Regions from separate parts of the Exiguobacterium sp. Leaf187 genome, predicted to be linked through region 1. Evidence: riboswitches for the same ligand, from Rfam matches in the RefSeq annotation. Region 1 holds a riboswitch; each other region holds the start of a gene.

Region 1 (7,527 bases):
CAAAGTGGTCGGACGCTCTCTGGCGGAATTGATCCGGCTGCGTTCCATAAGCCAAAACGGTTCTTTGGTGCAGCGCGAAACATCGAACACGGTGGTAGTTTGACGATTCTTGCGACAGCACTCGTCGAGACAGGATCGCGCATGGATGACGTCATCTATGAGGAATTCAAAGGAACTGGCAACATGGAACTGCATCTTGATCGTAAGTTGTCAGAGCGTCGAATCTTCCCAGCGATCGACATTCGGAAGTCCGGTACACGGAAGGAAGAACTGTTGCTTCCGAAAGAGCAGCTTGATGCGCTTTGGGCGATTCGCCGGACGATGAACGAGTCGAACGAGTTCGTCGATACGTTCCTGCGTAAGATTCGTGATACGAAAAATAATGAAGAATTTTTCGTCGAACTCGAGAAAGAACAGAAGAAGGCGGTCCGACGCGCGCCAGCTAAACCACGTACCGTCAAGAAGGAAACGACGACAGAAAAATAACTATTGCGACGCATAAAAAAATCGTTTAGTATAGGAAGGTAACTTACTCTGGCTCAGCAAATGAACCAGGGCGGAAGGAGAGAAATCAACCATGAAACAAGGAATTCACCCTAACTACAACAAAGTAGTATTTATGGATTCAACGACTGAGTACAAATTCTTAAGCGGTTCTACTCGTTCTTCGAACGAAACGATCACTTGGGAAGATGGTAACGAGTACCCACTCATCCGTGTGGATGTGTCTTCAGACTCGCACCCATTCTACACAGGTCGTCAAAAGTTCAACGCGGCAGATGGTCGTGTCGATCGCTTCAACAAAAAATACGGCCGCAAGTAATTACTTGTCGGTTCTTAAAAAAACAGCCTGCCTCCATTACGGAAGCAGGCTGTTTTTGTATAGACTGAATTGTGAACGATACGCGAGATACGTCTTCAAGACGAACGAGAAGGCGATTCCGCCAGCAATCCCGATTAAATAGGGCATGACTTCCGGATGTGCCAAGACATAGTCCATGACTTTATGGAACGAGAGATGGCGGCCGACGAAATAACCGGCGCCTAAGAACACGCTGATCCAAATCAAGGCACCTGTATATGCATAACTCGCAAAAACGCGAAACGGCATTTTTGAGACGCCTGCAAAAAAGGCAGAGAGTTGGCGGAGACCAGGTATGTAGTAACCGATGATCAAGACCGATTTTCCGTAACGACGAAATCCGGCTTCAGCGGAAAGAATATGTTTTTCTGAGATACGCATTTTCGGTCCAACGCGGTGTAGTAGTGGCATACCGAGTTTTAATCCGAGTAAATAGCTGATCGTCATCCCGATGCAACTGCCGGCGTAAGCGGCGAGAATCGTACCGACGAGTGGTAGATTGCCTTGATGCATCCAAAATCCGGACAAAACGAGCAGGGTCTCATCAGGAACCGGCAATCCCACGATACCACCTGCGAGAAGGACGGAGAGACCAAGGGCACCATATTGGTGCAGGATGTCATGTAAGAGATGATGAATCGGGGACACCTTCTTTCGTGAGAATCTTCTTCTTCAGTGTACAGGAAATAGGGGGCAGTTGGAATGAAAGGACAAAAATTCTAGGGAAAGAAAAAATGAATTTTGATTTCCGGAAGTCAACCCTTTTTCTCGATACCGTTTCGAGCTATACTCGTTAAAGTGACTATTTTTAGAGGACGGTGTCGGACGATGATGCATGTAATAAATCAGTACGGCTGGATCGAAGTAATTTGTGGCAGTATGTTTTCCGGGAAATCGGAAGAGTTGATTCGTCGTGTCAGACGGGCGCAGTACGGCAAACTGCCCGTGCAAGTATTCAAGCCAGCAATCGACGACCGGTACCATGAAGAGCATGTCGTCTCTCACGTTGGCAACTCTGTCGTAGCGATTCCGATGGCGACGAGTCGTGATCTCTACGCGGCAGTAGCAGAAGAAACACAAATCGTTGGCATTGATGAAGTTCAATTCTTTGATGATGAGATCGTACAAGTCATCGAAGCACTCGCACAAGACGGAAAACGCGTCATTTGTGCAGGCCTTGATCAAGATTTCCGGGCAGAGCCATTCGGGAAAATGCCTGAATTACTGGCGCGTGCAGAATTCGTGACGAAGCTACAAGCGATCTGTCTTTCATGTGGGGATCCGGCTTCCCGGACACAACGTTTGATTGACGGGAAACCAGCGAACTACGATGATCCGATCATCCTAGTCGGAGCGTCGGAATCGTATGAGCCACGTTGCCGTCATTGCCATGAGGTACCTGGAAAACCGAAGCCGCTCCAATCGGTGCAACACCAAGAACGATAAATGAAAAAAGGCGAAGGCTGGGATATAACTCAGTTTTACAGATGATAAAAAGGAATTGCACATCCTGAGTGATGGCGATTCTTTTTTTTCGTTAAACTCAGCTAGTTAAGTCTCAGCTTCTTTTAGTCACTTTTTTAAACTCGAGATGAATGATAAAGAAAGCTAGGACTAAAAGAATAAAGTAACTAATTACTACTTGTAACAGTTCTTTATCGTGAGTTAGCTAACTCTAAACATAGAGTATATAAGTAATTAAAAAGACAATAAGGATTCATCAACTGAAAACTCTTACTGTTTTTCTCGTTTGTATGTAACCTTTCGAAGGTTTTTGGTGTAAGGTATAGTGTTTTTGAAGGATTTATTTAATGGATAAATTGAAAAGATCAAACAACGATAACTGTTGATGTAAGGAATTGGAGGTAAACAAATGAGTAAATACCATAAATCTAGCATACGATTAGTTTTGATTGTATTAGTTACAGTCACAATCTTGTATTATGGTTTTAACTTTGAAATAGGGTACGGGATAATCTTTTTAATCGCAGCTGTTGGGTGTACCATTTATCTTAACTTTAAAGCAGCTAAAAAAGAAAAAAGTGAGAAAAAAATCCTATAATTAAATATGGGAGTTTCAGCTTGTAGACAACCCCTCACTTCGTAATTGAAATGAGGGGTTGTTGTATGTATTAATTACTAAAATGTTAAAGAAACGTGGATTCCCTGAGGGATCCAAGAACCAATTTGTAGGCTTTTCGAGGTTCACGGTAATGAAAGTAAGCATTGCTTGAAGCGTCGTTTTTTCACTCCCCGGATCTGTTGTACTCTCCTGTATATGACGTCTTAATCTAATTTGTCTTTTTGCTTTCGGGCAACGCGTCTAATGTAGAGAAATAGGGTACCTATTCCTTCAACCCAAGACCTAAAAATTAACGGAATGTCATGTTAGTCTAGATCTCTTTGATGGTACGTCGCATGTAGGAAATACTAAATACATGTTGAAGAAGCGTCATCTTGATTAACAGGACGAGGTCGATGCTTGTCCCAGGAAAACGATTTGAAATGAACAAAGCGCAATCCTCCCATTAGAGAAAATTGCGCTTTGCTTACAATCTGTAGCAGCTATTTGCTTCCATATAGAAACGAATAGCTGTTTTTTTTGATTCAGCCTGTTTCTTGCGAAAACTGACACGATTGTTCGATAAAGCGGATCGTCTCACGAACGATCAAATCCTGATCATGATCGAGGGTCGCGACGTGGTACGAGTTCAGTAAACAGTAGCTTCGTTTATCATTCGTTCCGATGTGCTGATGCAGATAATCCGAGCTCGACGGCGGAACGACGTGATCGGTCGCCGAGTAGAGAATTAATGTCGGCAGAAGGATTGATCCTAAGCGTCCTTTCGTTTCATCCATCAGACGGACGAGTTCGAACGCACAACGGCTCGGAACGAGGTCATAGATGATTTCGAAGGCTGCTCGCTTAATGTCCGGTGCCCCTTCCGGTAAGTACTGTGGACCGTCCTCGAACGAAAGTGCTTCGTAAGAAGGAACGGAGAGTGCGGCATTGATCGTAATGATGCCGGCAAACGGAATGCCGTCAGCGGCGAGTGACAGTGCAAGCGTCGCACCCATCGATTGACCGATGACGAAGACTTGATCGCATGTTTCTTGTAAACGTTCATAGCCGTCTTGCAGACTTTGCTTCCAACATCGAGCAGTCGATTGTTCAAACTCGCGGACATTCGTTCCATGTCCACGTAAGCGCGGGGCATAGACGGTAAAACCTTCAGCAGCGAATGCCTCACCGACGTCCCGGACACTTTGCGGTGTGGCGTTAAAACCATGACAGATTAGAATGCCGATCGATCCCCCTTGAAAATAGAACGCTTCAGCACCAGTCAATACAGGATAGTTCATCATTACTATTTTTCCTCCATTCATGAAAAAAACTCGTCGACGTCACTGCTTGGACGCCCACGAGTTTTTCACCGTATCATCCAAAGCCGCGCTTTGCTGGTCGGAGCACCTTACAGATTGCAGGTTGCCGTGAAGTCATAGAGCCAGGTCTCTCGTTCACTCTTGATAAATATCATATTGGAATTGTCGGAATAATCATTGAAACGATGGTAGCACGACCAAAAATGACTTGTCAAATCTTTCTTGACGAATCATGATCCGTTGAGTAAGCTAACTCATAACTTGTTCATCCATCGATATGCGCCAAATGGATTATTTTTGCAAAGTTGGTTGACTTTTAAAGTTTCGACCCGTAATGTAAAAATTAGTTTTACGACATAAGCAACAACGCAACAACACACATACAAATTTCATACCGCAATACTTATCCAGAGAGGTGGAGGGACTGGCCCTACGAAACCTCGGCAACAGACTCATTATGAGCACTGTGCCAATTCCATCAGACAGATGTCTGAGAGATGAGTGGAGTGGATTCTGCCACTGTGCGGATCCAGGTCTCTTCTTGTTTCTCAAGAAGGGACCTTTTTTGTTGAATGAAGGGGGAAAACGGAATGATCGCATTTCATCAAGTCAAAAAAACGTACGTCACGAAAGATCAGACGATCGCAGCACTCGACGGTGTCGACCTGACGATCGAGAAAGGCGAAATCTTTGGTGTCATCGGCTTTAGCGGTGCCGGAAAAAGTTCACTGCTCCGCTGTGTCAATCTATTAGAACGACCGACGTCAGGAACGGTGACGGTCGATGGAGAAGATTTAACGCAACTGTCTCCGAAAAAATTGCGCCAAGCAAAACAACGGATCGGGATGATTTTTCAGCACTTCAATCTATTGAATGCGAACACGGTCTTTACGAATGTCGCGAAACCACTCGTTCTCGCAGGCGTCAAGAAAGACGAAATTCGCCGCCGGGTGACGGAGTTACTCGAATTCGTCGATCTCGCGGACAAGGCGGATCATTATCCGGATCAATTGTCGGGTGGGCAGAAACAGCGCGTTGGTATCGCCCGGGCACTCGCGACGCAACCTTCCGTCCTCTTATGTGACGAAGCGACGTCAGCACTCGATCCCCAAACGACACATCATATTCTCCAGTTATTAAAACGGATCAATGCGGAGTACGGAATCACGATTCTCTTGATCACCCACGAGATGGGCGTCATTCGGGAGATTTGCGACCGCGTCGCTGTCATTGAAGCTGGGAAACTGATCGAGTCAGGAACGGTCTTTGATGTCTTTTCAAACCCGCAGACCGAGACAGCACAGAACTTCGTCCGCTCCGTCATGCACGACGAGATTCCAGCATCGATTCGCCAGTTGATCGAGTCCCGGAATGCGAATCCGATCTATAAGATTCATTTCCTCGGACATCACACCGGGCAGCCGCTCTTATCGCAAGTTGCGAAACGCTTTGACGTCGATATCAACATCTTGCACGGTAGTATCACGGAGTTGCAGGATACGCCGTTCGGCACCTTACTCATCGAGTTGATTGGTGAGCAGACTGAAGTGAAACGAGCGTTACACTACATCGATCAGGCACAGGTGACGGTCGAGGAGGTACTTGCTCATGCTAGTTAATTACAGTGATATCTGGACAGCATTTTTGCAGACGATGACGATGGTATCCGTTTCGCTCTTATTCTCGACCTTGATCGGCTTACCACTCGGGATCCTGCTTGTCGTCACGCGAAAAGGAGCATTGCTTGAAAATGTCCCGCTGTTCACGTTCTTCAACAGTATCGTCAATATTTTCCGCTCGATTCCGTTCATCATCTTACTCGTCGCGATCATCCCGTTGACGCGCTTGATCGTTCAGACATCGATCGGAACAGAAGCCGCCATCGTCCCGCTCGTCTTTTACGCTGCACCGTACATGGCGCGTCTGATCGAGAGTTCTTTACTCGAAGTCGATAAAGGCGTTCTTGAAGCAGCAGAAGCGATGGGCGCGACACCGTTTCAAACGATTTTCCGCTTCCTCCTACCGGAAGCACTCGGTTCACTCATCCTGAACTTAACGATCGCGACGGTTGGCTTGATCGGGGCGTCAGCGATGGCAGGTGCGATTGGAGGCGGTGGTCTCGGCGACTTAGCGATCACTTATGGCTATCAACGATTCGACACGAAAGTCATGATCATCACGGTCGGGATTCTCGTCATCTTAGTCCAAGGCTTACAGACGACAGGCAACATCGTCGCACGAAAAATTAGAAGACATTAATCAAGGGAGCGATTCAGCCATGAAAAAAGCAGTAGCAATTGGAGCAACACTCACGACGATTTTATTTGCCGGGTGCGCAGCATCAGGAGAAGACGAAAAGACGATCAAGCTCGGTGTCAGCGGTTCAGACACACAAGTTTGGGATTATGTCGCCAAAAAAGCAGAGAAGGAAGGCATCAAAATCGAACTCGTCAAGTTCTCCGATTATGTCCAGCCGAACATGGCACTGGCTGAGGGTGAGATCGACGCCAATGCCTTCCAGACGATTTCCTACTTCAACGCTTTCAAGAAAGAACATAACTTGAAGCTATCGCCGATTGCGACGACTGTCATCGCACCGATGGGGATCTACTCGGATAAATACAAGGATGTCAAAGATATTCCAAATGGCGGAAAAATCGCTGTTCCGAACGAAGCGACGAACATGGGACGCGCCCTCTTGTTACTGCAAGAAGCAGGTCTGATCAAGCTACCGGACGACTTCGATGGTAACGGTTCGGTCGATAAGATCGTCGAGAATCCGAAGAAGCTGAAAATCGTTCCGATCGTCGCCGGACAAACGCCACGCGTCTTACCGGACGTCGCGGCGTCTATCATCAACAATGGCATCGCGGTTGACGCTGGCTTCAACCCGATCAAGGACTCGATCGTTCATGAGAACGAGACAGCAAAACCATACATCAACATCATCGCGACACGGACGGAAGACAAGAACAAAAAAGAACTGAAAAAAATCGCATCGCTGTATCAACAAAAAGATGTCGCGGCCTTCATCAAAAAAGAATACAAAGGCAGTACGATCCCGACGTTCGTTCCACTGAGCGACATCGGCGAATAATTTCAAAAGGAGAGTGGACAGTATGACGACACCAGTACGCACGACATGGGTAGAGACGATTGAACAGGATATCGAACAAAAACGGGAATCGTATCTTGAGACAAGTCACCGGATTCATGCAACGCCGGAAATCGGGAATGAGGAATTCTTTGCTTCGCGGCTCCATGCGGAGCGTCTAACGGCG
Region 2 (7,527 bases), on a different contig from region 1:
GCGGATATAGAGTTTTTGTCCGATTTTATTGAATGGGAAGGTGAAGAGAATGAGTTTATGCATCTGATGATCACGGGCGTGTTGCTCAGCCGTTTCAAGCAAACGTGTGCCAATCCCTTGTCCACGATGAGTCCGGGTGATATAAACCGAAATCTCACCGACGGATGCGTAGACAGGACGCGGATTATACGGATCGAGGGAAATGAAGCCGAGGACACCTGTGTCATCTTCAGCGACATATCCGGCATATCGATCGGTGCGTTCTACATACCACTGGGTCATGAAGGATAAGTCCTTTTGGTCGGTCTCAAGCGTTGCGATTCGATCTTCGATGCCTTCGTTATAGATGGCGAGAATCGCTGGTAAGTCGTGTTCCGTTACGGGACGAATATGCATGACGCTCACTTCCTCATCGCTTTTCCTTCATTATATCGGTTACGTATCAATGTAGTGATATGTTTGTGCGATAAGAAAAGCGCTGATTTCCTTCACATAAAGGAAATCAGCGCTTATATCGTTCTTAAGAGACCGTTGACGTCTCGTTTTCGTAAATCGGAACCCAGCCGTCTGTCGTGACGAAGATCCGAACAGCAACGACTTTACGATCGTCTTGAAGCGTAAAGTAGTGGCGTGTGTTAACAGGAACGGAAATCAAATCACCAGGATTGAGTTCGATGTTATAGTAGCCGACCTCTTCGTCTTTGATCGCGAAGACGCCATGACCGCTGACGATGAAACGAACTTCATCATCCGTATGGTGATGTTCTTTCTGGAAGTTGACGAGCAACTCATCCAGGTTCGGTGTCGTATCCGAAAGTGAGATGATATCAGCTGTCTGATACCCACGACGTTCTGATACGTCTTTGATTTCTGGAGCGAACGTATCGAGAATCGTTTGTTTGTCTGCATCCGTCAGTGTGAAGTTCTCAACGAGAGGCGCTGGAAGTTTCGAAACGTCCCATTGTTCGTAAAGAACGCCGCGTGACGCAAGGAAGTCAGCGACTTCCGTTTGATCCGTATACCGTGTGTTTGTTTCTTGGAATAAGACTGTTGCCATGAGATGATTCCTCCTTTTAATGAATGGATTGACGGCATGATTGCAACGTCAACGTGTAATTGAATAAAAACTCGAAGGCTTCGAGGTGTTTCTTTGCTTCAAAGGCGGTCGGTGCCCAGACCGTGATTCCGTGATTGCGGATCAGGACGGCACCACTGTCTGCTGTGACATGAGGTGCAAAAGCAGCGGCAAGCGTCGGAATGTCCGCATGATTCGGAATGATCGGTACCGTGACCGTCGCATCCTCTTCCCAGTGTCCGAGTGCCTTGATGATTTCTTGACCGGAAAAGGTGATGCTGCCTTGATCGCCATAGAGTTCCGAAATCACATTGTTCGCAATCGTATGGACATGCAGGGAACAACCGGCGTCCGTTCGATTGAACACTTCGACATGGAGCAATGTCTCAGCAGAAGGACGCCCGGATTGCTCACCGATCAATTGACCGGTCGCATCGACATGAACGAAGTCGTCAGGAGTCGTCTGCCGTTTATCTTTTCCGCTTGCCGTCACAAGGAATTCAACCGGGACACCGGATGTCCGAATGGCGAGATTGCCACTCGTACCAGGGAACCAATCGCGAGCCGCAAGCTCTTGTTTGATGGCGCGTAGCTCTTCATAGCGTCGCATGAATGTCATGTTGTCACCTCCGCTCGTGTTAAATCATGAACGATATCATGGAACGTCTCAAACGGTGTATAGGCGATATCGTTCTCTTCACACAACGTGATCAGATAATCACGGGCATAGACACGATCCGCTTGTTTTGCGAGTTCGAAGTCCGTCACCGAGTCGCCGATGACGATGATGACGTCACCGTCTTTACGTAGTGTCCGAGCAACGGACGTTTTACAACAGCCGCACCCGTTCGTGCAATGGGTATCGCAGGCGTGTGGCCAATCGATATGAACGAATGGACCGTCAAAATTTGCGACATTGCAATAGATGCGCTCCTGCTCAAGGAATGGCGCTAAGATCGGTTCGACGAAAAAGTCCATTCCGCCGCTGACGATCGAGAAATCGATGTCTTGACGACGACTGTACTGAAGCAACTCCGAAAATCCGTCGCGAATGACGGCGCGCTCCAGTAAAAAGTCAAGATAGGACGCTTTCCCATCAGATGGCAGAAGTGCGAACATTTGCCCGACACCACTTTGAATCGATAACGTCCGGTCGAGTACACCGTGTTTCAACGGTTCGAAGTCGCTCGCTGGCGCAAATGCCTGCATGAGTGCGATGATATTATCCTGTGTCGTCACGGTACCGTCGAAGTCACAAAGAATCCGTACGGTCATGACTTGATCCCCCAAGCGTCGAGGGCGATCCGTAATTCTTCATGACGCGATGCTGCCGTCGATAGGGATTCATTTGCGAGTGCCGCATCGAGTGCCTGACGGAAAGCGGTGACACCAGCCGCAGCACCTTGCGGATGACCATGTACGCCGCCACCGGCGTTGATGACGGAATCGATCCCGAAGTCCCGTACGAGTTGAGCGACGAGTCCAGGATGAATACCGGCTGAAGGAACCGGGAAGGTCGATTTCGTCTGACCGAGACGGGTCGCTTCGACCGCGATACCACGGGCGACATCCTTTGGCAAAGCGACATTGCCGTAAGGCGACGGGAATAGCGTCAAGTCTGCTCCAGCAGCACGCGGTAATGTGCCAAGTAAGACAGGAGCTGCGACTCCGTGATTCGGGCTAGCGATCAACGCACCGCTATAGGCCGGATGATTGAAGATTGGGACGTTGATTTCCGGATCACTTGCCAGTTCGCGTAAGACGTCGAGTCCGTATGTGAAGGTATTCAGCAAGAAAGCGGTCGCTCCAGCGTCAATCAATCGCTTGGCTTTATCCTTGAGCGTAAAGACGGGACCGCTGAGTGTGATTGCATATAACGCGCGTTTACCGGTCCGGTGGAAGTGAGCGTCGATGACCTCACGTCCAATTCGTGCCCGGTCAATCGTTGGTGTCAATGGATTGTCGTATAGGATCTCATCGTCCTTGACGAGATCAATCCCACCAGCGAGTTGTCCTTCGAGTTGATCACGAAGAAACGATAAATCGCGTCCGATGACTCCTTTGAAGATGCTCATTAATAATGGGCGATCTTCGACACCGATCAAGGAACGGACCCCTTCAATCCCGAATTTCGCACCTGGAAAGTCCGACGTAAATGTATCGGGTAGTAGCAATTCCGTTAATTTGATTTCACCGTCGAGTGAGAGTTTCCCGAAGACGGTCGTCAGAATCGCAGAAAAGTCGCGCGACACGTTATGTTCCGGATAACGAATCGTGATATATCCTTTGCCATCGCGCTCTTCGGTATGTACGACTTCCCCTTTGAACGAGGCGAGTTGTTGTTGTTCGAGATGATTCAGTTCCGTCCAAGAACCGACTGTCAGACCAAGCGCGAGTTGTTCAGCGCGCTGCTCGAGTCGATCACGGGCAGTCAATTGATAAGTAGCAGTGATATAAGCCATGTCTTTCCTCCTTCAACAAAAAAATGGTCTCTCGTCAGCGACAAGAGACCATGAATGATTCGAACGTGGACTCTTATCTGTCAGCTTAGTAGCTGCAAGAATTAGCACCGTGCCAAAAGGTCGGTTGCTGCGACATCGTAGGGCTTGTCCCTCCGTCTGCTCTTGATAAGAATTGGATGAAATTGTGAAATCTAATTGCAATTTTTACATGAGAATCGTGACTTGTCAAACTATTTTTAGAAAATTTATTTTTTTGGAAATACTCTTTCTATAGATGACTTAAAAATGATGTCCGTTTCTGCTTGATTTCGATTTGACAGCGAGGAAGTCGATTGCGTAAGATTCAAATCAATATCACACACGACAACTACATACGACTCTTATCGCGAGTTGGCAGAGGGAATTGGCCCGATGACGCCGCAGCAACCGACCACTAGGCACGGTGCTACATCCAACAGACGTTTCGTCTGAGAGATAAGAGGACGCAGTGACTTTTCTGCGCCTCTTTTCGATGACGAAAAGAGGCGCTTTTTCGTGTATCACATAGGGGGAAACTGAGATGACATATAAAGCATTCACAGAACAGGACGCGATTGATCGTGTTCGGACATTAGGACTGATCGGCGATGGAGCCGTCGAAGCAGAAGAGATTGGCGACGGGAACCTCAACCTCGTCTTTCGGATTCGAGAAGGCGAACATCGCTTGATTTTAAAACAAGCATTACCATATGCGAAGGTCGTCGGGGAGAGCTGGCCGTTATCGCTCGAACGAGCGTGGATCGAGCAATCCGCACTCCGTGAATTCGCGCGACATGCCGTACCGTTCGTACCACGTGTTTTTCATGCTAGTCACGAAGAGGCGTATACGGTCATGGAAGATCTTTCACATTTGACGATCGTTCGAAGCGGTTTACTCGCAGGTGAACAGTATCCGTTGCTTGCGGAACATATCGGTTCTTATCTCGCTCGGACGTTATTCCATACATCGGACTTTGCGCTTGGTCCGGTTGAAAAGAAACGTGTCGCCCGAACGTACTACAATCCAGACTTGTGCGACATCACGGAAAAATTAATCTTCACGGATCCGTTTCATGACGCGGAGACGAACGAGATTGAAGCCGGACTCGAAGAAGAGGTGGCACGTCTATGGGCAGACGATGAGTTGAAACGCGAAGTCGCAAAACTCGAAGCGCTCTTCATCACGAAAGGAGATGCATTGCTGCACGGCGATCTACATACAGGAAGCATCTTCGCCTCAGCGACGGAAACGAAAGTCATCGATCCTGAATTCGCCTTTTATGGTCCATTTGGATTCGATGTCGGACAGTTCATCGCCCACTTATTCTTCGCGGCATATCCGGATTACCCTACACGACGTGACGCCCGAATCAAGGATATCGATACGTTCTGGCTGACGTTCGCTTCAACGTTCCGTGCCTTATGGGAACGGGAAGCCGTCGAACCGTTCCAGGCACCAGGACTCGTCGATGATGTACTGAGCACGATCTTGCAGGATGCCCTTGGCTTCGCCGGTTGCGAATTGATTCGGCGGACGATCGGTCTAGCACTGGTCGCTGATTTAGAATCAATCAATTCAACGACGGAACGCTTAGAGCGGAAACGTCACGCTCTCCGTCTAGGAACAGCGTTAATCAAACGCCGTACAGAATGTCGGACATTCGATGATTTACGAAACTTTGACGTAACGGAGGAACTTAGCCGATGACTACATTCGTTCAAAGTATCCGTTACGAAGACCGTGTCTTGACGATTCTCGATCAGACACGTCTACCGCAGGAAGAGCACTATGAAGTCATTGCTGATCTCGCGCAAGCCGTTGAGGCGATTAAACAACTGCGCGTTCGGGGCGCACCTGCGATCAGTTTATTTGGGGGATTCGTGCTCGTTCAAGAAGCATACCGGTTTGAAGCGGCGCTTCCGGTCTACAAGCAAGCCTTGCTTGAGACATCGGCGACGTTACTCGCGACACGACCGACGGCCGTCAACTTGCGAAATGTCCTCGATCAATTGAATCCAATCATTCAAGACGGGACGTCGGTAGAAGAGATTCGCGAACGGTTGGAAAAACGGACGGTCGCTTTATACGACCAGGATGCGCAGACGTCACGTCAAATCGGGATTCATGCACTGGAATTATTCCAGTCAGGCGACCGGATTCTAACAATTTGTAATGCTGGATCGATTGCGACCGCTGCTTATGGAACAGCACTTGCGCCGTTCTACATCGCAAAAGAACGCGGCATTGAATTATCCGTTTTTGCGAGTGAGACGCGACCGTTACTGCAGGGAGCACGATTGACGACATGGGAGCTTCAACGTGCCGGGATCGATGTCACGTTAATTACGGACAACATGGTCGCCCATACGCTGAAAGAAAAACAGATCGATGCGATCATCGTCGGTGCCGACCGCATTACACGAAACGGAGATACCGCGAATAAAATCGGGACGTTCCAATTAGCATTGCTCGCGCAAGCTTTTGGTATTCCGTTTTACGTCGCAGCACCGCTCTCGACGTTCGACTTCTCGCTCGTTTCCGGAGACGCGATCGAAATCGAAGAACGTGATCCGCAAGAAGTGACGACTGTCCAAGGTGTCGCGACAGCACCGGAAGGCGTCGCTGTCTTCAATCCGGCGTTTGATGTCACACCACACACATTCATCACGGGCATCATCACCGAACTTGGTGTCATCACGCAACCGAATGAAGAAACGATTGAACAATTAACAGGGCTTCAACCCCTCGGATAAGGAGATATGTCATGAAAAAACTAGCTTACGCCGTCCTAGCACCGGCACTGTTACTAGCGGCTTGTGCGAATGGAGAAGCCACGACGACGAAGGTCGTTAAGGATGTACCAAAAGGGGTTCAATCAGACGTCAAGATCGCCGTGATCCGCAACCTAGCATCGGACGACCATACGAAACAATTCCTTGATGGCGCACGAAGTGAAGGCGAAGCGCTTGGCTTTAAAGTCAGCACGTTCATTTCGGAAGGTAACGACGTCAAGTTCAAGGAGCTTGTCGCGCAAGCGATTCAGCAAGATTATGATGGGCTCATCATCTCGCATGGTAAGGAAGACTACGCCTATGACATGATTAAACCAGCGGTCGACAAAGGGCTGAAGGTCGTGACGTTCGATACGGTCACGAAGAAAAAAGGAACGGCGTTAAAAGGTGTGACGGAAACGTTCCAAAACGATCATCAACTCGCGAAGCTATCGCTTGATGAAGTGACGAAGGTGACGGACAAAAAGCCAGTCCGTGTCATCAAACTTTGGTTCGGACCAGGTTTTGCCCCGCTCGATCGTCGTCAGGAAATCTATAAGACGTACGAAGCAGACGGTAAAATCAAAACGCTTGAGACAGTTGGACCGACAAATTTCCAAGATGTCCAAGGGGATATCGCAACGAAGATGAATGCGATTCTCGCGAAATATCCGAAAGGAAGCATTGATGCGGTTTGGGGAGCGTGGGACGAAGTCGCAAAAGGGGCTTACAAATCGCTCAAGGATAATAAACGTCAAGAAATCCCGCTAATCTCGATCGATGTCTCGAATCAGGATATCAACCTGATGCGTGAAAAAGGCAGTAACTGGGTCTCGACGAGTGCGGTGGATCCATTCTTGATTGGACAAACGGACATGCGATTACTGGCTAAGAAAATCGCTGGCGAGAAGACACCGGATAGCTTTGATCTCGACGCGAAACTCGTGGAGCAGAAGGCGTTGAAGCAGGACACGACGATGTACAATCTCGATACGATCATCAAAGGATGGAGTACATCGGACAAATTCAATGAACCGTGGATGGACCGGTTGCGTGACGTCCATAAGAAACAATGACGTCTACCAATCATCACTTGAAGATGACCGGGATTTCACTGGCGTTTCCGGGAGTGCAAGCCTTAAAACAAGTCTCGTTTGAAGTGAAATCCGGTGAAATCCACGCGCTTGTCGGTGCGAATGG
Region 3 (7,527 bases), on a different contig from region 1:
TATACGGTCGAGGAGCGATTTGCAGGCTACTTATTATCGATTGCGTCCGAAGCTAGTGACAGTTTGTTTTATCAGGAGATGCGGACGTCGAACCTGCATGACGTTGCTGACTGGCTTGGAACAAGTTATCGCCATCTCAACCGGATCATCACGAAGTTGTGTGAAGAAGAGATTCTCGTTCGACGACGTGGGAAAATCATCATCGTTGATCTGGAGCGGATTCGCGAGAAGGCGAACGGCAATAGCTATGAGTAAGGAGGAACGAACATGGTAATAGGCATCGTGTGTGCCGTATTGGCAGGGATGTTGATCAGTTTACAGACGGTATTGAACGCCCGGATGAGTGACGCGTTCGGTGCTTGGGCGACAACGACGTTGGTCTTCTTCGTTGGCTTCATCGGAGCAAGTGTCACGTATGTTCTGTTTCGTGGTGGAACAATCGGGCAGATCCAAAACGTATCGCCACTCTATTGGTTTGGTGGACTTGTCGGTGTCGGCGTCGTTTTTTGTGTCATGCGTGGGATTCAGTTGCTTGGTCCGTCCGTCGCGATCTCTGTCGTTCTGATTTCGCAGTTAAGCTTTGCTCTTGCTGTTGATACGTTCGGCTGGTTCGGTTTACCGCAAATCGACTTATCATTCGGTCAGCTCGTCGGTCTCGCTGTCATGGTATGTGGGATCTTCGTTTTGAAGCGGTATCAAGTCGTGGCGCCGGAACAACAGGCAAAGGATCAGATAGAACGTGTTTCGTAATAACCGAATACAGAACAAGGACGGTGGCATTCCAATCCACTGTCTTTTTTTGACTAGTTTTCGACCTGGATCATGCGTTTTCTAAAATAAAGCGAGAGAACAATAATGAGAAGACCACAGTACAACATGATTGTCGTGATCGAAACGTGAAACGACAGTAAAAACGAAAGGAGCGCGTAAGATAATGGAACGAGACCATTTGACGCGGCATTCACGACACTCATGACACGTCCCATCGTCTGTTCCGCACACTGAGACTGGATGAACGTAATGAAGCGAATATTGATGATGGAAGAAAGGACACCAAGTGATAACAGGACGATCAAGTACAACGAAATCTGTTGGACTTGACTAAGCAGGAAGAGAAGCAGACCTAATGCGCCAATCAATCGGACTGATGAAGTAAGCCCGTTTTCTTTCTTCTGCGTAAAACCACTCCAGAGCGCCCCTCCGAGCATTCCCATTTGATAAGCCCCTTGCATATAACTTAAATCCATCGCATCTCCTTGAAGCACATCATGGACGAGTAAGGGAATTCCGAGTAAGAGTGGTCCAAAGAAAAAGAAATTGACACAGATGACAAGAAAAAGTGTCTGCTTGAGTTGCTGAAAGTGAAAGACGTAATGTAGCCCTTCTTTTAGTTCAAAGAGAGCTGAATGCTGACGTGCTCGCTTGATCTTAGATTCACGAATACCATACGTGAAGAGAAGCGTCAGACAGAGTGTTCCGAAAATCACGAGAAAGACGTACGAGTAAGAAGAATGGCTGAGGATGACTCCACCAAGAATCGGACCTGAAAAGAGAGCGATTTGATTAGATGTCTGAATCAATGAATTGGCTTTAGTGAGCTGTTCTTTCGGAACGAGTGTAGGCAGTAAGGAAGCATTCGCCGGCGAAAAGAATGCATCCACACTACCGAATAGCAAGGCGAATCCTAAAATCGTCAGCAATGTAAGCTGATCGGTATGAAGTAATGCGAGAAGACAGAGAATGAAACTGATCCGTAAAGCGCTCGAGATGCGCATGATCGTCGAACGTTTATAGCGATCGGATAGGACGCCACCGAATAACATGAGAAAAATACGGGGTAACAAGGTGGCCATGAGGATGAATCCGAGATATGACGCCTGGTTTAGCGTATGGATGACATACCATTGTTCAACAAATAAATAGGTTGATAGGGAGAGGGCAGAGCACATACTGGACCCCCATAAAAATAAAAAAGATCGATTTTTAAACAGCGATTGTTGCGTATCCATTTCAACAGGCAGCATATGGCACCTCCGGTTTAGACGTCGTCATTCTCAAATAGTGGTTCATCAATTGCAAAGGCAGTCGTCATGATATAGAAGTGTTTTTTATCTTCTTCGTCTAGTGAAGGGGACCGTGTGAACTCGTCCAATAGAGCACGATATTTGGTAGCAAATTGCCGAAAATTGGCTTCAGACATCGTCAGTTCCTTTTGAAGCGATAAGCTCATCCAGTCTTCAACGTTTGAAGAGACAGGAGAAAAAGCAGTAGTTGGAGCGGTGAGGACGCGTGTCTTTGCTCGGTCCAATACCTCAAGATACGACTGCCGGGTCGCTTCATTCGTCTCGACGAAGTTCAGTAGATGATCGGCAGGAATGTAGCCTCGAGCAATCGCTTGATAGTATTTCAATAGATTGCCGCCCTGTTCTTCCGTCCGGACGAGGCGAATCAAGTCATGCTTTTCAAGTTCTCGTACATGATAGAGGATCTTTGCGCGGGATAACGTCAGCAAGTGGGCTAACTGATGTACCGTATGTGGTTTTTCGACGAGAAACATGAGGATTTTTGTTCGTAACGGATCACTGATCACTTTTAACTGTTCATAGCTCTCTAATATGTGAATCGCTTTTTGTTCCATGCAATAATCTCCTTTTTAACCGGTTAATTTTTATTAACCGTAAAACAAAAGACTTCATTTGTAAACGATTACAAATTTATGTGAGGGTGTTGGTAAAGAAGACACCATTTGTTTACATACAAAAAAACTGACTCCAGTGACATCTCGGTCATCCTCCACTTTCTACTGGAAAGTAGGGGAAGAACGAGATGTTTGAAATCAGTCTCAGCTACTGTATGTGGTTCGAGGTGATTAGACCGTCGTCGTATCTTTCCATTCCTGCTCGATGAAAGCATCGCGACCAGAGGCAGCACGATCTTTTTTATAGTGTTCTGGATTTTTCTTATGGAAGTCTTGATGGTACTCTTCCGCCGGATAAAATTCAGAAGCGGCATCGATCCGCGTCACGATGGGTTGTTTAAAACGATTGCTTGCAGCAAGGGCGTCACGGGAAGCGATTGCTGCTTCATGCTGCGCATCCGTATGATAGAAAATCGCTGGTGCGTACTGCGTGCCACGATCTTGGAATTGACCTTCTGCATCCGTCGGATCCGTTTGTGGCCAGTAGAGTTCGAGCAGACGCTCGTACGGGAATAGGCTCGGATCAAACGTGATTTGGACGACTTCGAGATGTCCCGTCGTTCCTGTTTTGACTTGCTCATACGTCGGATTGTCGACGTGACCGCCCATGTAACCTGATACGATTCCCTCGATTCCTGGTAATTCTTCAAATGGTGTCACCATGCACCAAAAACATCCACCTGCAAATGTTGCTTTTTCCATCCGTCTCTTCCTCTCCGTGGGAAATTCCCATTGTATGTCTGACAGCGAGAAAAACGAAAACGACTCCTTCGCTTGGTTGCAAAAGGAGTCGCCGCTTTTTATCAACCAAAGCTTTCGCTTTGCTGGTCGTAGCACCTTGCTATACGCAGGTTGCTGGGACGTCATCGATCCAGATCTCTCGGTCCACTCTTGATAAGGGTATATGAAGTTGATGTCATTCGTTATCATTGTTGTGATGATACCATTCACATAGAAATAAAGTCAATCCTTAGGTTTCAAGGCACGTAAAACCGTCGCTCCGAGTGTTTTCGCACCAACCAATAACGCTTGTTCGTTGATCTCGTACTGTGGATGATGCTGTGGATGATTGATGCGACCGTCCGTATATCCGGAGCCGGTAAAGAAGTAACTTCCCGGGACGTGTGTTAGATAATGTGCAAAGTCGTCCGCCGCCATCATCGGTGTGAGTGACCGGACAGATGCTTCCGGTAAGAAAGAAGCAGCTTCCTGAACGAGTTTTGTCTCGTCCGGATGATTCCAAAGCGCCGGGTAACCCGTCGTGAAGTCAATCGAATAAGTAGCACCGATGCCGGCACACGTCGTTTTGGCGACAAGGTCGACTTCTTGTCGGAGCTGATGCCGCAGGGTTTCATTGAACGTCCGGATCTCCCCGACGATGCGTGCTTCACCCGTGACGATGTTCGGCGCCGTTCCTGCGTGGAAGGATCCGATTGCAAGAACAGCGGGTTCGAACGGATCGACCCGTCGACTGACAAGGTGTTGTAAGTTACAGACGAGTTGTGCCCCAGCGACGAGCGCATCTTTTGTTTTGTGCGGTGCCTGGGCATGCCCACCTTGACCATGAACGATGATTTCGAATTCGTCGATCGCACATAATGTATGTCCTTCCCGAAACCCAATCGTACCAACCGGTAAATCATTTTCGAGATGTGTCGCGAAAATCGCATCGACGCCTTCGAGAACGCCGGCTTCGATCATTTGGATGGCTCCGCCAGGAAAGACCTCTTCTCCATGCTGATGAATGATTCGAATCGTTCCTTGCAATTGATCCCGTAACGGATAGAGCGTAGCAGCAAGAGCCATCACCATCGCCGTATGCCCATCGTGTCCGCAAGCATGCATGACACCGGGATGGATTGACCGGAAAGCAAGTGTTGTCTCTTCTTGAAGTGGTAAAGCATCAAAATCTGCACGGACCGCAATCGTTGGGCCAGGGTGTTTGCCTTCGATCGTCGCAACGACACCACGACCTCCGACGGCTGTTTCGTGAGGGATGCCCCGTTCCGCGTAAAAGTTTGCAATTCGTTCTGGTGTGCGGACTTCCTGAAAAGAGAGTTCCGGATGTCGATGGAAATCACGCCGTAACGCGATCATCGTCGGTTCGAATTGTTCGAGTGCTTCAAAAAGTTGAGTTTGCATCTTCAAGCTCCTTTGACGTGTGTTTTTTCGTGAAAATGGGTACAGATACAGGTAATCACGAAAGGGGATAATGAAACATGGGAGAAATCGTCGTCAACGCTGTACTTACAATCAAAGCAGGACTCGCGGATCAAGTCTTTCCGATTTTAGAAACGGTCTATCATGCCGCACAAAAAGAGGAAGGATGCTTACGCTATTCCTTGCACCAATCGATTGAGGATGAGCATCAATTCATGCTGTATGAAGTGTATCGTGATGAAGAGGCGCTCGAAGCGCATATCGCATCCGATCACTATAAAGCATACCGTGAACAGATCGAGTTATACTTGATGGATCGACAAGTAACGAAATACGTCGAGATGACATTCTGACGTGTTGCGATAAGAAGAGACGAACCCGTCGATTTCGACGGATTCGTCTTTTTTATTACATCGATTTGAAGCCGAGGAAATGTTCTTGCCAACGCGGTTCATAAATCGAATTGATTTGGAGCTGTGAACCGCCCGCATGGATGAAGTGTTCGCTATCGAGCATGATTCCGATATGCGATGGACCATCCGTGTAGGTGTTCTGGAAGAAGACGATATCCGAGCGTTTACCACTCGAGATACTCGTCCGGCGATTCGTAAAGAAAGCACCGTACCAGTAGCCGCGAACGTTCGTCCGACCACCGTATTTTCCAGCCTTATTTGTCGCGTAGTGAATCAAACCGGAACAATCGAAGCCACCGTTCACGGCATTTTGCGATCCCCATGTGTAAGGTGTACCGATATGTTGGACGGCTGCTTGAATCAGCTTTTCACCGCGCGTGTTATTCTTTTTAATGACCCGTTTATCGGACGTAATCGTCACAGCTGAGACCGGAAGATAGACGGGTGTCCAGCCTGACTGGATGACATAGAAGTTTCCGACCCGGTGACGCGGATAAACACGTTTGCCTTGCTCAACGAGTCCGCTGCCTTTTGGACTGGTTGGACTCGAAAAGAAGGATGTCGTCTGTTTGACGGTATAGATTTTCGTTCGATTGATTGCTTTTTGTGTCAGTTTCATATCGGGTTTGCTCGTGCTGATATAAGGGTTGAGGACGTAACCCGTTTGACCGCTGACTAAGCGAACTTGCCAAAAATCATCATCAATTGATTTCAGACCAATCAATTTTGTCCCTTTTTTCAAATAGGCAGCTGGCCGACTGTAAGCGACGTCAGCAGAGAAGAGTGGCGTTTGGTCCAGATGGACATAAAACGTTGTCCCTTTTTTCGCTTTTGCTTTTGGTTTATTTAGTCCGATCCGACTCGAATCGACGAAACCAAAGATATTGTTATATTTGACACGTGTAAAATAACCGCTTTTTCCATAGATGGTGATCGATTTTCCTTTTTTCAACGTACCGATTTTTTTACCCGACAGTTTTGCCTGTGACCGAATGACGACGTCGTCCTCTGTCACGTAACGTTGACCGGTAACGTCATACAGATCCGGCTTTTTCGTGACGAGATCACTCGTCTTGACGTAACCATAGACCGTCCCTTTTTTTAATCGTGTGTAACTACCGCTCGTGCCGTAAATCGTTAGTTTATCAGCTCGTTTGACAGAATACATCATTTTACTTTTCGTTGAAGCAGACGTATAGACGGACAAGTTGCGTTTGGCGTACCGTGTTCCGGTTGCGGCGTATACTTTTTCACTACCAAGATCAGCTGTTTTAACGTAGGCATGGACTCCGCGGAAAATAATTCGACTGTAGACGCCACTTTTACCATAGATCGTTAATAAAGTATTTGTTTTTTGTTGATCGATTATGGAGCCGGAAGCATTCGGTGCACTATAGATCGGTGTAGCGCGCTGAACATAGAGGCGTGCGGTCTTTGGATAGTATTTCAACGTACCGAGATGTGTCGTCAATACATAGGCATACTCGTCGTTTCGTTTGATTCGTGTAAATGAACCCTCGACGCCGTACGTCTGAAGAGAAGTATTCACAGGAAGCGATTGTACGACTTCTCCTTTTGTAGTCGCAGTGGCATAGACCGTCGTCTGCTGTTGGACGTAACGCACTCCTGTTTCTGGATGACTCACGACCTGCGTATCAGCTAAATCAGTCGTCAATACGAAGGCGTAACCGGTCTTAGTCGCCACACGTGTAAAAGTACCCGTCGTTCCGAACGTTTCGAATGCTTGATTTTGAGTGACGGCAGTCTTCGCGCTCGTCGTCTTCGGCTCAACGAAAAGAGAAGTCGCTCGTTTGGCATAACGCGTCCCAACCAATTTCGGAAGTTGCTCGAGTTGTGTCGTTGATACATAGACGTATTGCTCGTTCCATTTCAGACGCGTGAACGTGTCGAAGGTGCCGTATGTATCGATTCGCTGATAAGCGGGAAGTGTCGTCACGACGGTGGGATCAAATGGTGAAGCAACTAATGAGAGTGAACTTTTCGACATCAGCGTTGCTTGTTTTTGAAAAACAGGTGCTGTTTGCGTTAACGCGTTTGTTGCGACATAAGCAGTACCTTCTTGCCAACTGACACGAGTGAAGTCACCGTCCGTACCGAGTGTCTTGAATGTCGTTCCTGCTGGTAGTTGTTGGATGACCGTTCTGGAATCAGCCGTTTGTAGCAACGCAGCATCCTCTTTCAAATAAGCCGTCCCGGTTGTCTCGGTGACTGTTTGTGTTTCTGCTGTCGGTTGAA
Region 4 (7,527 bases), 190 kb from region 1:
TGTACGTTGAGGACGATCCGCCAGACTTCTCCCTCTAATTCCCGCTCATAGATATAGAGATACGGATCATGAAGCGCTAAGTCTCGGTATGTACCGTAGACCATAATCGGATGATCCTTTCGCATCTGAATCAGCGACTTGTAAAAAGCAAGCACGGACGATGGATCTGCTTCTGCTTGCGCGACATTGATGTCCGTATAATTCGGATTGACCGCTAACCATGGTTTACCACTCGTAAAGCCAGCTGCATGTGTATCGTCCCACTGCATCGGTGTACGGGAATTATCGCGCGCGAGTAACTGCATCGATGAGAGCACGACCTCTGGGTCCTCTCCGCCAGCGACGCGCTCCGCGTATCGATTTCGAAAGGCGACGTCCTGATAAAGCGACGGATCCGAGAAGCGAATCCCCGTCATCCCGATCTCTTCTCCTTGATACACGTATGGAATGCCCGGTAACGTATGCAACATCAAACCGAGTAGTTTCGCACTCTCAACCCGGTATCGTTCACTGCCGAAGCGCGTCACTTGTCGTGTATGATCATGGTTGTTGAGGAACTGTGAATTGACACCTAATGGGTATAAGACGTCGTACCAGCGTTTTTGAATCTCCTTGAATCGTAAGAGATCCATCGCTTCCATGTCGTCCGCGATTTCGAAGTGAAACAGTGTCCGGAGTTCTTTTCGTTCGTCACTGACATATAACAGTCCATCTTCTGGACCGACGAACGGAATCTCACCAACTGTAAACAAGTCTTTACCAGCGAGAACATTCGCATGCATCTCCTGCAAGAAGTCATGCACACCTGGCTGATTCCCAAGGTACGAGAGATCAAACGGATTGGCGACATCCTCGAACGACCGTTTTTTGATCAAGTTGATGACATCCATCCGGAAGCCGTCGATCCCTTGAGCAATCCACCAGTTCATCATATCGTAGATTGCTTGCCTCACAGCTGGGTGCTCCCAGTTCAAGTCCGGTTGTTCTTTGGCGAAGGAATGAAAATAATACTGCCCGCGCTCTTCACTCCACGTCCACGGACTTGGCGCAAAGTACGAGCGCCAGTTGTTCGGAGGCGTCTCTTTCGTGCCGTCTTTCCAGATGTACCAGTCATCCTTATCGTTGATCCGCTCACATGACTGACGGAACCAGTCATGCTGGTCACTCGTATGGTTCACGACTAAATCGAGAATGATCTTTAATCCACGGGCATGAGCAGCCGTGATCAACTCCTGGAGATCTCCCATCGTTCCCGCTTTTTTCATGATCTCGTAATAATCGGCAATATCATAGCCGTTATCGACGTCCGGGGAACGATAACATGGATTCAGCCACACGACATCGACACCAAGTGAAGCGATGTAATCAAGCTTCTCGATGACACCTCTTAAATCACCGATCCCATCCCCGTTCGAATCTTTAAAGCTACGCCAGTAGACTTGATAGACGACTGCCTCTTTCCAGTTAGCTCGCTTCATCTTCCCACTCCTCTCCCTACTCTTTATTCCCGCTCCACTTATCTGTACCTGTTTATCCGAAAATTTTTTTAAATTTCGAAAAAGTTCTTTTCTTTTGACTGAATATTCGTTATCCTTGACGACAATACCACGAAGGAGGCATTCATCCATGAAACATTTCGCTCCATCCATCGCCATTGATCGGCTTCCTGCTCCCGTCTTCGCTGAACTTGCGAACCGAATCGGTGCTGTAAAAGCTGCCGGACATGATGTCATCACACTTGGTCAAGGAACACCCGACCAAACGACGCCTGTACATATTCTCGATGCCTTAAAACAAGCTATCGACGAGCCAACGAACCTTCAATATCCACCATTTCGTGGACATGATTTTCTAAAACAAGCTGTCTCAAACTTTTACGCGACTGAATTCGGTGTCACGATCGATCCGGCAACGGAAGTCGCGATTCTCCTCGGCAGTAAAGCCGGAATCGTCGCCTTACCGCAGACGATCGTCAACCCTGGAGAAGGTGTCATCGTCCCGGATCCAGGATACCCGGATTACCTGTCTGGTGCAGCACTTGCTGGCGCTTACCCGATTACGCTTCCGTTGCTCGAGAAAAATGATTTCTTGCCGGATTATGACTTACTTGATACGACGGACGTTGAGCGTGCCCGGATGTTGTTCCTCAACTACCCGAGTAATCCGACGGGTGCGACCGCGACGGCAGAAGCCTTCGAGCAGACAGTCGCTTTCGCCGATGCCCATGATATCTGTGTCGTTCATGACTTAGCATACGGCGGTATCAGTTTCGATGGTCCGACGCGAAGTTTCTTGCAGACGGAAGGGGCGAAAGACGTCGGAATCGAGCTATTCTCACTCTCAAAACGCTTCAACATGTCCGGCTTCCGGATTGCCTTTGCCATCGGAAATCCGTCCGTCATCTCAAGCATCGAAACGTACCAAGAACATCTCTACGTCAGTGCCTTCACACCGATTCAGCATGCGGCGACCGTCGCCCTCACGAGTGACCAGACGTGCGTCCGTGAGTTAAGTCGCTTGTATGAAACACGACGCGATGCGTTGTTCGCAAAACTTGATGCAATCGGCTGGAGTGGACCACGCCCGGGCGGTTCCTTCTTCGTCTGGCTTCCTGTTCCTGAAGGTTACACGTCCCAGAGCTTCACCGATCATCTACTTGACGAAGCGCACGTCGCTGTGACCCCTGGATCCTTCTTCGGCGAACACGGTGAAGGCTACGTCCGGATCAGCTTGATTGCTGACGTCGAACGTCTAGAAGAAGCCGTCGATCGAATCGGAACGCTCAACCTATTCCGGACACCTGTTGCGGAATAATTCTGAAAAAACATTTGACAGATGGGAATCATTTCCGTTAAAGTAAGTCCCAACAGCATAACTACTTATCGAGAGCGACCGAGGGATTAGGCCCAACGACGTCCGGCAACCACCTGTAAGGAACGGTGCCACATCCTACAGAATGATTTTCATTCTGAGAGATAAGTTACGAAATCTTACACTTTCGTCGCTTTTTTCTGGTTGCTCCGCTACTAGGAAAAAGCGACTTTTTTTGTATGAGGAGATGAGCGGATGATTGAATTCAAACACATTACAAAACGGTTCGTCCGAGACCGGACCCCGATTTTTGCCTTACGGGATGTCGATTTGACGATCCAAAAAGGAGAAATCTTCGGAATCATTGGCGAGTCTGGTGCCGGTAAAAGTACGTTGCTTCGCCTAATCAATGGGCTCGAGCATCCGACACAAGGAACCGTCAAGGTCGACGGTGTCTCGCTTGGCGGGATGTCAAAAGCAGATTTGCGTCAACTTCGCTTGCGGACAGGAATGATCTTTCAGCATTTCCAATTGATCCAGTCGCGCAACGTCGCGGATAACATCGCTTTTGCGCTCAAGGCCGCTGGCGTCAAACGAGCAGATTTCCCGGAGCGGATCCGCGAACTCGTCTCGCTCGTCGGACTTGAAGGATTTGAGACGAACTTCCCGAGTCAATTAAGCGGTGGGCAGAAACAGCGCGTCGGGATTGCCCGGGCACTCGCAAACAATCCGACCGTCTTGTTATGTGATGAAGCGACATCCGCTCTTGACCCCGTTACGACACTACAGATCCTTGAACTGCTGAAGGATTTGAATGAACGACTCGGGTTGACGATCGTCCTCATCACGCATGAGATTGATGTCGTCAAACAGATTTGCCATCGTGTCGCGGTCATGTCACAAGGTGAAGTCGTTGAAGTCGCCTCAACCTATGACTTGTTCAGTCAAGCTAAGCATCCGGTGACGCAACATTATGTCGATACGGCACTACAAATCGAATTGCCGGAACGCATTTTACAGGCAACCCCAGGCAAGATCATCCGCTTGCAGTTCACGGGCGAAAAGACCGGTGAGAGTACGTTATCAGAAGCGATCCGCCGTTACGATATCTCAGTCAGCATCTTGCACGGCAAGGTCGACTACATTCAAGACGTCGCCTTCGGTGTCCTCATTGTCAGCTTGACGGGATCATCCAATCAAATCGCTCTTGCCCTCGACTGGCTCGCGACGGAACTTCATGCACTCGAGGTGATTCAGGATGTGGCTTGATCGTATTCAAACGATGTTACCTGAGCTCTTGAAGGCACTCGGCGAGACAGCATGGATGGTCGGAATTTCACTTGCTTTCGCATTGGTCGTCGGGATTCCGCTCGGAATTCTCTTGTTCGTCACCGACCGCGGATTATTTTTTCAAAACCTTGCCGTCCGCCGTGTTCTTGACTTCGTCGTCAACATCGTCCGGTCGCTACCGTTCATTATCTTGTTGGTCGCCCTCATTCCGTTGACGAAGTTCTTACTCGACAATACGATCGGTCCGACGGCAGCATCTGTCAGTCTCAGTGTCGCAGCGATTCCGTTTCTCGCGCGACTCGTCGAAACATCACTCCGTGAAATTCCGCCTGGTCTAATCGAAGCAGCGGAAGCCTGTGGGGCGAAACCATTGCGGATCATCGTCAGTGTCCTCTTACCGGAAGCACTCCCTGGCATCATTCAGGGCATCACATTAACGACGATCAGCTTGATTGGCTTCTCAGCGATGGCTGGTATCGTCGGCGGCGGTGGTGTCGGTGACCTCGCGATCCGTTTCGGTTACTATCGCTACGATAATCTCATCATGATCGTGACGATCGTCGTGCTCATCGTCATCGTTCAAAGTATTCAAGCACTTGGCAATCAACTGGCGCGAAAAACAGATAAACGCTAATCACACATACAAAGGGAGAGTGGAATCATGAAAAAACGATATGCCTTTTTAGCAACAGCCTTACTCGGTGCAGGAGTCCTCGCAGGATGTGGAGACAGCAGCGCTGATGAAAAAAACAAGACGATCAAGATCGGGGCGACGAGCGGTCCGTATAGCGACATGGTCAAACAAGCGATTCAGCCACAACTCGAAAAGAAAGGCTATAAAGTCGAAATCGTCGAGTTCAGCGATTACATTCAACCGAACATCGCCCTCGGTAGCGGCAATATCGACGCCAACTTGTTCCAACACTCGATCTATCTAAAAACGTTTTCTAAAGAAAAGAATCTCGACTTAAAAGGACTGATCACGGTTCCGACAGCACCGATGGGACTATACAGTAAAACAGCGAAGACACTTGACGACGTCAAGACAGGTGCTGAAGTCGCGACGCCGAATGATCCGACGAACCAAGCACGGGCACTGAACTTGCTTGCGGAACAAGGGTGGATTGAACTCAAGCCGGATGCTGATCCTCTGACCGTTTCAGAAAAAGATATCGTCAAGAATCCGAAGAAACTCGTCATCAAACCACTCGAAGCGGCTCAACTGCCACGCGCTGTCGAAAGTGTCGATATCTCAGCCGTTCCAGGGAACTTCGCACTTGCTGCGAAATTCGACTTACTTGATGCGTTAGCACTTGAGACGATGGACGAACAATACCGGAACCTCGTCGCTGTCCAAACGAAAGATGCGGACAAACAAGTCGCAAAAGACTTAAAAACAGCCGTCGAATCGGACGCCTTCAATGAAGTTATCGAAAAATCATTCAAAGGCTTCAGCAAGCCTGAATGGGCAAACTGATACAAAAAATGACCGGAATTCAAGGAGAGATCATCTCTTTGAATTCCGGTCGTTTGGTGTTAGAACCGATACCACATCAGTTCTTCATCATGATAGGTATCATCGATTTTCAGCGCCCGTGGTTCAATCGCGTATGATTCAAAACCAAGCGACCGATACAACGCTTTAGCAGCTTCGTTCGTCCGGACGACCGAGAGATGGACTTGCTCAATTACAGGATGCTGCTTTAATGTACGTAATGCCTCTTCTACAAGGCGTCGTCCGACCTGTTGTTTTCGGGCGCGTGGCGTGACGTACATCGCAAATACATTCGCTCGATGTCGCATCTTGAACGGCTCGGAGCAGACGATAGTGACGACACCGACGAGTTCATTTTCATGAAACGCACCAAACGTCATCGACTGTTCGCTTTCAAGACGAGTTGCGTACCGTTCGACGGATCGATCTTTTTCTGATTCATAATCAGAGCCAAATGCCTCAGGATGGTTTCGTAAGGCTTCCAATCGCAACGCTTTATAGAGTACTGCATCTTCTGGATTCAATCGACGGATTTCCAACATCCCCACCTCCTGCCTTTAGTGTAAAACACATCGCTTCATGAAAAAGAGGACGACATCGTGAAATATCGTCCTCCATTCTTCTATTTTAAGGTGTTCGGAAATTAATCGTGAAGTATGGTGCGTTACTCCGGAAAGCCACACCGATGTCAGCTTGTTTGTACTCTTTTTTCAAAATATTTTCTCGATGCCCTTTTGAATTCATTAAGCCCCAATGTGATGCAAAGACATTCGGATAGCCCATTGATAGATTTTCACCAGCATAGCTGAACCTGATTCCTTCACGCTTCATCCGGTCGAACGGATCACGCCCTTGCGGATCCGTATGTGCGAAGAAATTATTCTTCGCCATATTTTCGCTATGACCGCGTGTCACTGGCTTCAGTGCCGTATACGGAGCCAACGGATTTAACTTGTAGTCAGCCCGTTCCCAGTTCATCAATCGTAGCATCAGCTTCTCATCCGTCGTTCGTAACGCATTCGAAGCCGTACCATAGAAACCCTTTTTCTTCGCTTCGACGTCTTTCGGAATCGACAGTGTCGCTTTCACCTTATTCCCATCATGTTGGTCGAAGAAATAGGTGACGTAATTCCCCTTCTTCTCATAGACGGCTGCATGATCCAGGTTCAACATGTAGTTCGTGTTGCCTTTACGGTAGGACTTCACTGCGGTCCATCCTTTTTTCTTCAGCGATGATTCCGTATCCTTGTTCAAGACTGCCCCTTGCGTTGTTATACCATTTTTAAATCGGTACTTTCCGTATTCCTTACCGTCCTTCGTCAACGATACGAATTCTTCGCTGGACGTCCGCCTGACTTCCCAGTCGTAACCTGGATATTCACTGCTATATCGATCAATCAGCTTGCCGCCACTTTTCGGATAATCGGCTTCTGCCTGTTCCATTGGAATGTTCTCGTAGCCGAAAAAAGCTACTGCTGCTACTCCGACGATCAACCATTTTTTCATATCTTCGTTTCGCCTCCTTTAATCATTACCTTTATTTTAAAAGAAAATGATTCTTTCGAACAGTCATTGGCTCTTAATTGTCTAAATCACATTTTCCGTTCACAAATTAGACACGTTTTATGAGAACGTTCTCATATTATTAAAATGCTTTCGTTAAGAGGATTCTTAAAAGTATTTAGTACATATACTAAACCATCTTTCCCTTTTCTTAAAATGTGTGAACATTCTTTTATTTCATCATTCGAGATTTTTGATTGCTCTCGGAATTCTTACTCGGTATCATTAGAATTCGTAAGCCAAACTTTCAATGCTTTTCCAAATAACATAATGAAATGAAGGAGTTGACCTATGGTTTTACTGTATTTCATTTATGAGTCCATCGCCTTTTTACCGATTCAGCAATATTTATTTTCTGGATGGATGAT

What was found. Region 1 has a riboswitch for S-adenosylmethionine ahead of ASF99_RS13535 (methionine ABC transporter ATP-binding protein). Riboswitches for the same ligand answer to the same signal wherever they lie in the genome.
Region 2: linked by a shared signal. The riboswitch ahead of mtnK (S-methyl-5-thioribose kinase) and the one ahead of ASF99_RS13535 (methionine ABC transporter ATP-binding protein) in region 1 are both predicted to bind S-adenosylmethionine.
Region 3: linked by a shared signal. The riboswitch ahead of msrA (peptide-methionine (S)-S-oxide reductase MsrA) and the one ahead of ASF99_RS13535 (methionine ABC transporter ATP-binding protein) in region 1 are both predicted to bind S-adenosylmethionine.
Region 4: linked by a shared signal. The riboswitch ahead of ASF99_RS12715 (methionine ABC transporter ATP-binding protein) and the one ahead of ASF99_RS13535 (methionine ABC transporter ATP-binding protein) in region 1 are both predicted to bind S-adenosylmethionine.

What each region holds. Positions count from the first base shown of each region.
Region 1 covers NZ_LMPR01000009.1:1,835,318-1,842,844, reverse strand. The annotation lists gene rho (transcription termination factor Rho) at 1-486, shown strand, start outside; gene ASF99_RS13560 (type B 50S ribosomal protein L31) at 578-823, shown strand; gene ASF99_RS13555 (DedA family protein) at 860-1,510, opposite strand; gene ASF99_RS13550 (thymidine kinase) at 1,694-2,308, shown strand; gene ASF99_RS13540 (alpha/beta hydrolase) at 3,470-4,228, opposite strand; SAM riboswitch class I at 4,296-4,397, opposite strand; SAM riboswitch class I at 4,647-4,750, shown strand; gene ASF99_RS13535 (methionine ABC transporter ATP-binding protein) at 4,837-5,865, shown strand; gene ASF99_RS13530 (methionine ABC transporter permease) at 5,855-6,505, shown strand; gene ASF99_RS13525 (MetQ/NlpA family ABC transporter substrate-binding protein) at 6,525-7,343, shown strand; gene ASF99_RS13520 (M20 family metallopeptidase) at 7,366-7,527, shown strand, end outside.
Region 2 covers NZ_LMPR01000014.1:84,170-91,696, forward strand. The annotation lists gene ASF99_RS16830 (arsinothricin resistance N-acetyltransferase ArsN1 family A) at 1-396, opposite strand, end outside; gene ASF99_RS16835 (1,2-dihydroxy-3-keto-5-methylthiopentene dioxygenase) at 521-1,057, opposite strand; gene ASF99_RS16840 (methylthioribulose 1-phosphate dehydratase) at 1,074-1,694, opposite strand; gene ASF99_RS16845 (2-hydroxy-3-keto-5-methylthiopentenyl-1-phosphate phosphatase) at 1,691-2,350, opposite strand; gene ASF99_RS16850 (2,3-diketo-5-methylthiopentyl-1-phosphate enolase) at 2,347-3,537, opposite strand; SAM riboswitch class I at 3,608-3,709, opposite strand; SAM riboswitch class I at 3,915-4,018, shown strand; gene mtnK (S-methyl-5-thioribose kinase) at 4,097-5,263, shown strand; gene mtnA (S-methyl-5-thioribose-1-phosphate isomerase) at 5,260-6,309, shown strand; gene ASF99_RS16865 (sugar ABC transporter substrate-binding protein) at 6,321-7,403, shown strand; gene ASF99_RS16870 (sugar ABC transporter ATP-binding protein) at 7,400-7,527, shown strand, end outside.
Region 3 covers NZ_LMPR01000014.1:63,584-71,110, forward strand. The annotation lists gene ASF99_RS16710 (Crp/Fnr family transcriptional regulator) at 1-255, shown strand, start outside; gene ASF99_RS16715 (DMT family transporter) at 268-750, shown strand; gene ASF99_RS16720 (MFS transporter) at 804-2,024, opposite strand; gene ASF99_RS16725 (winged helix-turn-helix domain-containing protein) at 2,039-2,638, opposite strand; gene msrA (peptide-methionine (S)-S-oxide reductase MsrA) at 2,870-3,400, opposite strand; SAM riboswitch class I at 3,496-3,599, opposite strand; gene ASF99_RS16735 (M20 metallopeptidase family protein) at 3,662-4,840, opposite strand; gene ASF99_RS16740 (putative quinol monooxygenase) at 4,918-5,211, shown strand; gene ASF99_RS16745 (SH3 domain-containing protein) at 5,267-7,527, opposite strand, start outside.
Region 4 covers NZ_LMPR01000009.1:1,643,167-1,650,693, forward strand. The annotation lists gene ASF99_RS12705 (alpha-glucosidase) at 1-1,478, opposite strand, end outside; gene ASF99_RS12710 (aminotransferase class I/II-fold pyridoxal phosphate-dependent enzyme) at 1,627-2,814, shown strand; SAM riboswitch class I at 2,877-2,982, shown strand; gene ASF99_RS12715 (methionine ABC transporter ATP-binding protein) at 3,067-4,080, shown strand; gene ASF99_RS12720 (methionine ABC transporter permease) at 4,070-4,735, shown strand; gene ASF99_RS12725 (MetQ/NlpA family ABC transporter substrate-binding protein) at 4,763-5,578, shown strand; gene ASF99_RS12730 (GNAT family N-acetyltransferase) at 5,638-6,138, opposite strand; gene ASF99_RS12735 (CAP domain-containing protein) at 6,224-7,102, opposite strand; gene ASF99_RS12740 (hypothetical protein) at 7,451-7,527, shown strand, end outside.